Regions from separate parts of the Paenibacillus tianjinensis genome, predicted to be linked through region 2. Evidence: predicted binding sites of a transcription regulator. Region 2 holds the regulator's gene; each other region holds the start of a gene.

Region 1 (3,277 bases), 1.2 Mb from region 2:
ATCCAGCCCTTCAGTATGCTGAAGGACCGCATGCAGCAGCTCCCGGTATAGTGCCGGATCATCTGTTTCCGCATGCAGAATACGGAACCGGGCTTTCCGGCCTCTGCGGCTGTAATCATTCAGTATCAGCGAGGCCGCTCCAGCGACTGATCCTTGCGGATTCAGCGCAATGTAAGTAGGATTCTCGGCATTAGGCTCATATTCCGCAAGGTCTTCCTCATACAAAAAAGAATCATCCAGCTCATTCCGGTGTTTCCGGCAGAAGTTCAGGAACTCTTCTTTTCGAACCTCATCCAATTTTTCTATAATCAACAGACTTCCCCCTATCCGAATCTAACACACTTGAATCCTTTCCCCTAGGCCTCTAAGCTATTCGCTCCATCATTTTACCAGAGTATGGAACCTCCCGGCTAACCCTCCAAGCCGTTAAACTTTCTAAGCAGTTCAATAAATTCATGCAGCTGCTTGTCTTCCCAGCCGGCAATCCGCTCATAAAACAAAGATCCCTTCTCTTTAAGCGCTTCAACCGTCATTTGCTGCCCATACTCAGTCAATGACAAAAGAATAGCCCGGCCATCCTCAGGAGAGGCCTCTCTGCGCACATAACCCAAAGACTCCAGTTGTTTGATCAACCGGCTGACCGAGCTGCGGTCCATGGCCGTAGAATCCGCCAGCACAGCAGCACTGGCCGGCCCGTAAGCGTACAGCCACCGGATTAGATGAAATGCAGCAGGCTGTAATGAAGCATCGAAGCGGGCTGCGGCTCTGACATTTATGGCATGCGAGGCACTGAGCAGTGCATTCAACTGCTCTCCTAATGCCTCTTCAAGCTGCTCCCTTGGAGCATTTTCTGAGGTGTTTCTCTGCAATTTCCTCACCTTTCTTTTTATAGGAACAACATTGATGTATAGTTTAATTGATATATATCAATCATATCAATATAGCTGACATATATCAATCATATTCATTTACTTCTAAAACGAATTGTATCACACCAAGGAGATCGAACTACGGGGATAGGATATTAATTTCAAACATACAAAAAGGCACGTATAACACCGAAAGGGTGATTATACATGCCTTTATTAAATCCATGATGCGGTCGAGAGGACTCGAACCTCCACGATATTGCTACCACACGGACCTGAACCGTGCGCGTCTGCCAATTCCGCCACGACCGCATATTATGTTGACTCGCTCTCGCGGCCACAAGATAGATCTTAACATGTGGAGAAATTAGAGTCAACCTTTTTTTTATTTTTCAATTGTTTTATTAATTTTTGGATATTTATTGCTTTTAATTATAAATTAGAGGTATAATAAGAACAAAGGTTCGCATACTATAAATGAGGTGATTTATAATGGCGACTACCAACAGATCTACACTAAACACACCAACTATTCCTGAAGATATAACTAAAGACGAACTATCCCTTGTCAGAAGCTACTTGCTGCTAACGTTTATTCATAAAGTATTTGAACGTGATTGCCGGGTCATCGGCAAGAGCGGGTTGTTCAAGACTCCTCAGCTCTATATGGAGCTGGTGTCCGGTGCAACTAAGAAGACCTCTCTAATGCTCCAGGAAGTAACGCGTGAGCTGACCTCCCGTAATTTGAAGATCACTACTGTCCGCCAGGATCAGCGCGGCGTTGAAGCTCAATATACCTGCCGGGGCTACACTGGTGAGATCAATATCCAATGGCCCGGCTTCCGCAGTGAGATGATGCAGCGCATGCGCGCTTACCTGGGACTGAATCTTGAGCTCGCCGTTCTGCCTAAACCGGAAAGCGTAGAACAGATGGCAATGTCCATCTAACTTTGATGGCTATCTTCACAACACAACAGATGCAGCCCCCGTCCTATTGGATGGGGGCTGCATCTGTTGTTCGAGAGTAATCCTATAATTCTTCAAAAGCCTGTCTCGGTTCCGAGAAGGGCTGGAATATGTAGTTGCGGTCGAGCTTCACTACACGTTTATTGGGACGGCGCACCATCACCTGAGAATCATCCCAAGCCAGAATGATGCCTTTGACATCATTGCTCTCCAGAGCATCACGAATGACACGTATTTTCTCGCCGGAAATGCGGTAGGCATCCAGCTGTTCATCGCTAATCATAAGCTTGTAAACCCCCTTCGGTTATAGCATGTATCATTCTGAAATAGATAACACCCTTGTATCCAAAAAAAGACCCAAATGATAGCTCATTTGGGTCTTGCCTGCTTAACCAAATTCCTATATCAGCGCTTCATTCTTCTCAAACCAGAAATCAAGAACTTTAGCGGACATCACACGTTGTTCCAGATACTCAACCTGATTTTCTGTGAAATTCTCTTTCCAGTTGAAATCCAGTTCTTGACACAGACTAGTGATAGTCAAAAGTTCCGACCATGCGACATAACGTTTGTACCAGAAAAATTGAGGATGTTCAATCATATAGGGATACAGGTCGTCGAACTCTGTGTGTTTACAATCCAGCGCACGCTCGAAATGATCCTTGGCCTCGGTTAGTTTATCAATAAAAAATTGCTCTGTCACCGGTTCTTTCCCCATTGTGACGCCTCCTCTCCTATGTCTAATGCTTATTATAAAGGAAAAGTTATAGGGTGAAAAGAAGATGTTTTAAAAATAGGCCTTGGTTCTGTTAATTGTCATGGGTTATTCGCCAAAGACAACCTTACCGTCTTCAAGCGAGGTGATGCGGACAAGAGACTCAAGCCGGATGCCCTGCTCTCTAATTGTACGTGCTCCTGCCTGGAAGCATTTCTCAACGACAACACCCAGCCCGACCAGTTCAGCCCCGGAACGCTGAATAATCTTGATAAGTCCGCGTGCAGCATCACCGTTAGCGATAATATCATCGATAAAGAGAACTTTATCATCTGGCGAGATATATTGGCGGGATAGCATAATATCGGTCACGATTCCTTTGGTGAACGACGGAACCCGCTCGCATAGCGCGTCGGGATCGGCCAGCAGCGTTTTTTTGCGGCGGGCGAACACCAGCGGCACCTTCATTTCCAATGCGGTGGCAAACGCCACGGCAATACCCGAGGACTCCACGGTAACCACACGTGTAACACCGGCATCCGCAAATCTCCCGGCAAACTCCCGTCCCATTTCCATCGTAAGGATAGGATCAACCTGGTGGTTAAGCAGAGCATCCAGCTTCAGCACCTGATCCGAAAGGACAACCCCTTCCTGCAAAATCCGCTGTTTCAAAACTTCCATGACTGTGTACCTCCATTACCTTTATAATTCCAGACGTTCCACTTTC
Region 2 (3,277 bases):
TGTGAGTTCCCCCTAGTCGTCCTAAAATATCTATGACAAAGGCACCGGACTAATGTTTAAGCCCCTTGTTGCCTTGATCATCGTTATCCACGATTTCAATCGTATCAAGCTGTGCACGGAAGTTGCTGCGGATGTTGCCCAGATAGATCTCGCGGAGCTTAGCGCGTTCTGCTAATTCCTCTTCATTCAGGCCGCTGCTTTTCTGTTTGCGAGCCAATTCATTGATGCGTGCGACCAATTCGTCTATATTCAATGCTTTCCCCTCCCCTATAAATTCATTCTAACTTTGCCATGAGAAAAAGAGCTTGTCAAGGTCTCCCCCCTGAAAGCTCTTCATGTTATTCTATCGTGCTGAAATTATATTTAATATACAGGCAAGGTTAACACATCTCCGGCCTGGATGTCACTGCTCTTCAGTCCGCTTGTCTCTTTAATTCCTTCTATATATACGACGGTCCTCATGTTATCCGGTTTATGTTCCCGTGCAATGCTCCAGAGCGTGTCTCCGCGTTCAACCACTACCCGCTTACCTTCTGTCATAGAGGAGACTGATCCGGCAAAAACATTACCTACAACTGTAAAACCTGAAACAACGAGCATAAACACTAAAGCTAGCTTTATAAAGTTATCCTTCACAAATACCTTCATTAGCATATTGAATACGAACGCTGCAGAATTCTTTAGACTTGATGCATAAGTTGAAGCAGAATCATCTCCGGAAGACTGAACCTCGCGGGCTTCATCGTAGATGCTGCGGTATGTACTGTATTTTAGCATTATCATCGACCTCCAAACACTTGTTCTTAATTTCAAAAATAATATAACACGAACAAGTGTTTTGATCAATAGTTTTTTCGAACAATTGTTCCCCTTAATTTATTAGGCAGCTTTAGGTGCATGTTCATCTGTTTTTATGCCTTTTTGAAAATTTTAGAACTAATGTTTGTACGAACGGAGGTTCTATGTTATAATTTTCCCAAACATACTATATGGGGTTGATTCCAATGTCAAAGATTTCGAGTCGTCAGCTGGCGATCCTGGAATTTATACGTAACGAAGTCCGCAGCAAGGGTTATCCTCCGTCTGTCCGGGAAATCGGGGAAGCTGTTGGTCTTGCGTCCAGCTCCACAGTACATGGTCATTTGGATCGTCTTGAGAAGAAAGGCCTTATCCGTCGTGACCCTACGAAGCCGCGTGCGATAGAACTGCTTGGACAGGAAGATTCTGAGAATGTACATCAATTTGTACAAACAGTAACCCGTATTCCTGTTGTAGGTAAAGTCACCGCCGGGGTGCCTATTACAGCTACAGAGAATATTGAAGACTATTTCCCGCTACCTAGCCACTATGTAGGCGACAACAAAGTTTTCATGCTCTCTGTACTGGGAGACAGCATGGTTGATGCGGGAATTATGAACGGCGACTATGTTATTGTCCGCCAGCAGCAGACAGCAGACAATGGAGATATCGTCGTTGCGATGACTGAAGAAGATGAAGCAACTGTTAAGACATTCTACAAAGAACGAGACCATATCCGCCTGCAGCCGGAGAATCCGGCTTATGAACCTCTCCGCTTGAACCGTGTTACCATTTTAGGTAGAGTCATTGGACTTTTCCGAGATATTCACTAGAAAATCCCCTCACAGAAGCTGTTTCGCTCTCCAAGCGGAACAGCTTTTTCCGTTCTATTGTGCCCACTTTATCATTTCAGAACACTTGTTCATACCGGTGAAATTCATCACCATTAGCCTCTTCTAACGGGAACCCCTGCAGCATTCCACACATATCCTGGTAGCAGAAGGAGTGCTGATGACTTTGCCCAATTACCGGATAATTGTTGATCTGTCGCAGCGCATGCTGTATTTGCTGGATAACGACATTGTGACCCGTGGTTTTCCCGTTGGAATCGGCACCATGCTGACTGTTTCACCTACAGGCGAGTATACTATCATTAACAAGCAGCCTAATCCCGGCGGGCCTTTTGGTGCCTTTTGGATGGGGCTGTCTAAACCGCATTACGGCATTCACGGAACGAATGACCCTGCTTCGATCGGTCATAGGGTCTCCCATGGCTGCATCCGGATGTATAACAATGATGTTCTCGCTTTATCTCGTATAGTCCCCATTGGCACGCGTGTGACGATTAGGGAGTAAATCTATGCCTAATTCGTACGTCACTCCATGTCAAAAGAACACCTCTACCCGCTCTTGCACCGGTAGAGGTGTTCTCATTTATTCATATGATGTTCATACTACATATTAAAGTAATCCCCAACAACAGCTACGGTTACAGCACACTGCGCAATAGTCTGATCGCGATACGGTTCAGGCGCAATGCTTCCCGGATCGAGACCCTGGCAGCCAGTAATTCACGTCTGGCCCGGCTTGGATTAGGCACCCGGCGCAAATTCTCATTGATTTCCTCAAGCCGCTCCCGTAAAACCGCTCTTTGTGCCAGCAATACACGGATCGCTCTGCGAATTCTTAACCGTTCTGTTTCTGTCATTAATTCCACCTCTTTTACGTTTGATAGTATAAGAGATGCAATTACGGCTTCATCGGTTTGTGTGAACTGGCAGTTGTTATTTTTTGGGCAGACGCACCCGGAATTCATACTCCGAACGTTTGTAGGCCATTCCCGCCAGCATGATATAATCAGGTGTCCATTTTTGCAGAGGTCCTGCGTAATCAGCGATAACATGCGGCTGTCCTTCTAGCATCTGCACTACGTATATATTCGCCTCAGCGAGCGCAGCAGTGAACAGATCAGCATCAGTTACCAGCACCTTATAAGTCGCATTCAATACGGTCCCTCCTTATTGGCTGATTCATATTTAGCGCGGATTTCAAGGTTTTTGGAATAATTGTACAGGTCTAGTGCCGTTATCCCTCTGCGTGCAAGCTTAACAAACAACACAAAAGCGTAGATACACGCCACGGCAGATACCAGCCAGATCAACACGGCAAATACTCCGAATCCACTCAGAAAATAAGCCCCTGGCGTTACACTCATCGTTCGTCTACTCCTTCGGTAAGCCATAAAATGGCCTGTAAATGATATTTATATATACGGTAGCCAAGGTTCGTCTAACGGCTATGATAGAAAGGCAATAATAATAGTGCTAGGCCAATAACTGCAAAAATCCCTGTGCCGATAGCAGAAAAGACAAAATATGCTTTTGGCGGCTCTTTGAAAGCTTTCCAGCCTTGGGTAATCTGCCAGAAATAACGTGGTTTAATCGTAGCAAACACCGCCGTGCCCGTCCAAAGCACAAGA
Region 3 (3,277 bases), 190 kb from region 2:
CTGCTGGTCTCCGCAGTACTGATTTCGCTTGTGGAGCTGGGAAGATGCGATTCATGGATTGCGATCGTAATCATCAGCCGCGAGTTTGCGGTTACCGGTCTGCGCCAGGTGGCACTGCTTGAAGGCAAGGTAGTAGCTGCCAGCAAATGGGGCAAGATTAAGACGGTAACACAGATTGTCGCTATTTCACTACTACTGCTCAACAACTTCCCGTTTCAGTTCGTCAGCATCCCTCTGGATGATATCGCCATTTGGGCTGCAGCTATCATCACGATCTACTCCGGGGTTGATTACTTCGTGAAAAACAAGGAATTGCTGGAGCTGCATAACGCTTAGATTAAAATACTCATCCACCCTATAGCCAGGAGGAGAAACCAGCTATGAAAGCAGAAATTATTGCCGTGGGCACAGAGCTATTACTTGGACAAATCGTAAACAGCAACGGGCAGTTTTTATCGGTAGAGCTGGCCGCGATGGGAATAGACGTCTATTTTCAAACGGTGGTTGGGGACAACAGCAGCCGTATCCAGCAAGCGATAGAAATTGCCAAGAGCCGAGCGGATATTATCCTGTTCACCGGCGGAATCGGCCCGACCGAAGATGATCTTACCAAGGAAGCGCTGGCGGCAGCATTGGGCCGTACGGTTCATATCGACCAGCTTGCGATGGACCATGTGCAGAGGTTTTTCGATGACCGCAAAATTGTAATGACGGAGAACAACCGCAAGCAGGCACTCATTATCGAAGGAGCAACACCGCTGCCGAATGAAATCGGTCTGGCAGTGGGTCTTGCTTTTGCTCATGAGGATAAATACTACATCGTGCTTCCCGGCCCGCCGCGGGAGATGAAGCCGATGTTCATTGACAAGGCCAAGCCATGGCTGCTGCAGCATGCGCTCACGAATGAAATGCCGATTTACTCCAAGATGCTTAAATTTGCCGGTATCGGTGAATCACTGCTTGAGGACAAGCTGATTGATCTGATTCGGGGTCAGAGTGATCCGACGATAGCCCCTTATGCCAAGGAAGGCGAAGTGACGGTACGGATATCAACTAAAGCGCCTTCTGAACGTGAAGCAATGGAAAAGCTGGATGTACTGGAGCAGACAATCAAAGAGATTCTTCCTGAGCATATGTATGCCAATATTGATGTTCCGCTGGAACAGCTTCTGGTGGATTGGATGGCAGACGCCGGATTGACACTTAGTGCGGCGGAGAGTTGTACCGGCGGTTTATTGATGGAGAGTATTACGAACATACCAGGAAGCGCGTCTATGTTTAAAGGAGGCGTTGTCTGTTACTCCAATGAGCTGAAGAAGAAGCTGCTGAATGTACCTGCCTCTTATTTGGAAGGTGCTGATGCAGTCGGTGCTGTAAGCCGTGAGGTGGCAGAGGTGCTTGCCGATCAGGTAAGGATGCTGGCTGACAGCGACTTCGGCTTATCCGTTACCGGGGTAGCGGGACCGGGATATTCGGAACGCAAGCCTGTTGGACTTGTATTCGTTGGTTTGGCGGAACGTGGACAGAAGACCGAGGTCTTTGAGCTTAATCTTAAAGGCACACGTGAGAATATCCGCCTGCGTTCTGTCAAAGCGCTGCTGTACCGTCTCTGGCGCAGGCTGGAGGAACGCAAGGTGGAGACGCCTTTAGAAGGTTCGGCCTTGCAATAACAGGTATTAACGTTATATAATTCTCTATACGGAAGAACCGTGGCATTGTGAACCATTTGCTGCGGTTTTTTGTTTTTATAACTGCGGCGTTTTCCTGCCGGCAGCTCCTTTGTGTGTGAGTCTTGTTCTCCGGCTGGTTAATGATTGTGTAGAAAGCATCAAACCGGAAGGAGGCTTACAATAAAAGGGAGTATCCCTGAGGGAAACAAAAAAAACGAATGTATGTTCGAAAAAAAGCTTGGCAAGACCTCCAAAACACGTTATTATATTACTATAAACAAGTGAAGGAAGTGGTCTGATTGTCAGATCGTCGTGCAGCGCTTGATATGGCGCTTCGTCAAATAGAAAAACAATTCGGTAAAGGTTCGATCATGAAACTGGGTGAATCCACTCATATGAAAGTGGAAGTTGTCCCTAGTGGAGCCTTAGCACTTGATATTGCACTGGGTATTGGCGGACTTCCCAAAGGCCGCATCATTGAAGTATACGGACCGGAATCTTCCGGTAAGACAACGGTTGCTCTTCATGCCATCGCAGAAGTACAGAAGCTTGGAGGACAAGCTGCTTTCATCGATGCTGAGCATGCGCTCGATCCTAAATATGCCAATGCCCTTGGCGTAAACATTGATGAGCTTCTGCTGTCTCAGCCGGATACAGGTGAACAGGCGCTGGAAATCGCTGAGGCCCTGGTTCGCAGCGGTGCCGTAGACATTATCGTTGTGGACTCTGTAGCAGCGCTGGTACCGAAGGCGGAAATCGAAGGCGATATGGGGGATTCCCACGTCGGCTTGCAGGCTCGTTTGATGTCCCAGGCTTTGCGTAAGCTGTCAGGTGCAATCAACAAGTCGAATACAATCGCTATCTTCATCAATCAGCTTCGTGAGAAGATTGGTGTGATGTTCGGTAACCCGGAAACAACCCCTGGCGGCCGGGCCTTGAAATTCTACTCTTCGGTACGGCTTGATGTACGCCGTGTAGAGAGCATCAAGATGGGCAATGATGTAGTGGGTAACCGTACGAAGATCAAGGTCGTTAAGAACAAAGTAGCACCTCCATTTAAACAGGCAGATGTTGATATTATGTACGGTGAAGGCATCTCCAAGGAAGGAAGCCTTGTAGATATCGGAACGGAAATGGATATCGTCAACAAGAGCGGTGCCTGGTATTCCTATGAAGGTGAACGTCTGGGTCAAGGACGCGAGAACGCCAAGCAATTCCTGAAGGAACATCAGGACATTGCCTTGCTGATTGAGAATAAGATCCGTGAAGCAAGCAATTTAACTACGATTGTAGCTGCGCCATCAGAGTCAGAGATTGCGGCAGAACAAGAGGAAGAAGAAAACTTGCTGCTCGAAATCGAATAGTATATTTAGCTAAGGGCGCCCTGTGAATATTGTAGCAGGGCGTTTTTCTGTAAAAAATAATCTTTAGGTTCAATCTATATATAAGAAAATAGCATGAGGTGATAGGGCACGATGGTAATTCAACTGAATCCTGAACCTGAAGAACAGGAAGCACAGGCACTGTCCGATTTTCCGGAAGGTGAACTGCTTGTTATAACGAAAGTAGAGCGGCAAAAGAAATCGGATCACCGCTATATCATACAT

Evidence for each region. Region 2 encodes LexA, which represses DNA repair genes until DNA is damaged. Its sites were predicted from a motif close to CGAACATATGTTCG; they were not measured.
Region 1: JRJ22_RS09885 (YhjD family protein) is a predicted target of LexA. The motif match lies at 1,323-1,336, and genes of this name have one in related genera.
Region 3: recA (recombinase RecA) is a predicted target of LexA. The motif match lies at 1,886-1,899, and genes of this name have one in related genera.

Annotation. Positions count from the first base shown of each region.
Region 1 covers NZ_CP070969.1:2,270,914-2,274,190, reverse strand. The annotation lists gene JRJ22_RS09900 (GNAT family N-acetyltransferase) at 1-312, opposite strand, end outside; gene JRJ22_RS09895 (MarR family winged helix-turn-helix transcriptional regulator) at 411-869, opposite strand; tRNA gene JRJ22_RS09890 (tRNA-Leu) at 1,098-1,181, opposite strand; gene JRJ22_RS09885 (YhjD family protein) at 1,362-1,817, shown strand; gene JRJ22_RS09880 (hypothetical protein) at 1,900-2,118, opposite strand; gene JRJ22_RS09875 (hypothetical protein) at 2,236-2,553, opposite strand; gene JRJ22_RS09870 (xanthine phosphoribosyltransferase) at 2,659-3,231, opposite strand.
Region 2 covers NZ_CP070969.1:3,432,213-3,435,489, forward strand. The annotation lists gene JRJ22_RS15465 (hypothetical protein) at 1-1, opposite strand, end outside; gene JRJ22_RS15470 (DUF896 domain-containing protein) at 50-253, opposite strand; gene JRJ22_RS15475 (LysM peptidoglycan-binding domain-containing protein) at 364-777, opposite strand; gene lexA (transcriptional repressor LexA) at 1,005-1,631, shown strand; gene JRJ22_RS15485 (L,D-transpeptidase) at 1,816-2,154, shown strand; gene JRJ22_RS15490 (hypothetical protein) at 2,288-2,506, opposite strand; gene JRJ22_RS15495 (hypothetical protein) at 2,583-2,804, opposite strand; gene JRJ22_RS15500 (hypothetical protein) at 2,801-3,013, opposite strand; gene JRJ22_RS15505 (DUF6199 family natural product biosynthesis protein) at 3,088-3,277, opposite strand, start outside.
Region 3 covers NZ_CP070969.1:3,622,091-3,625,367, reverse strand. The annotation lists gene pgsA (CDP-diacylglycerol--glycerol-3-phosphate 3-phosphatidyltransferase) at 1-336, shown strand, start outside; gene JRJ22_RS16340 (competence/damage-inducible protein A) at 381-1,670, shown strand; gene recA (recombinase RecA) at 1,970-3,034, shown strand; gene JRJ22_RS16330 (regulatory protein RecX) at 3,146-3,277, shown strand, end outside.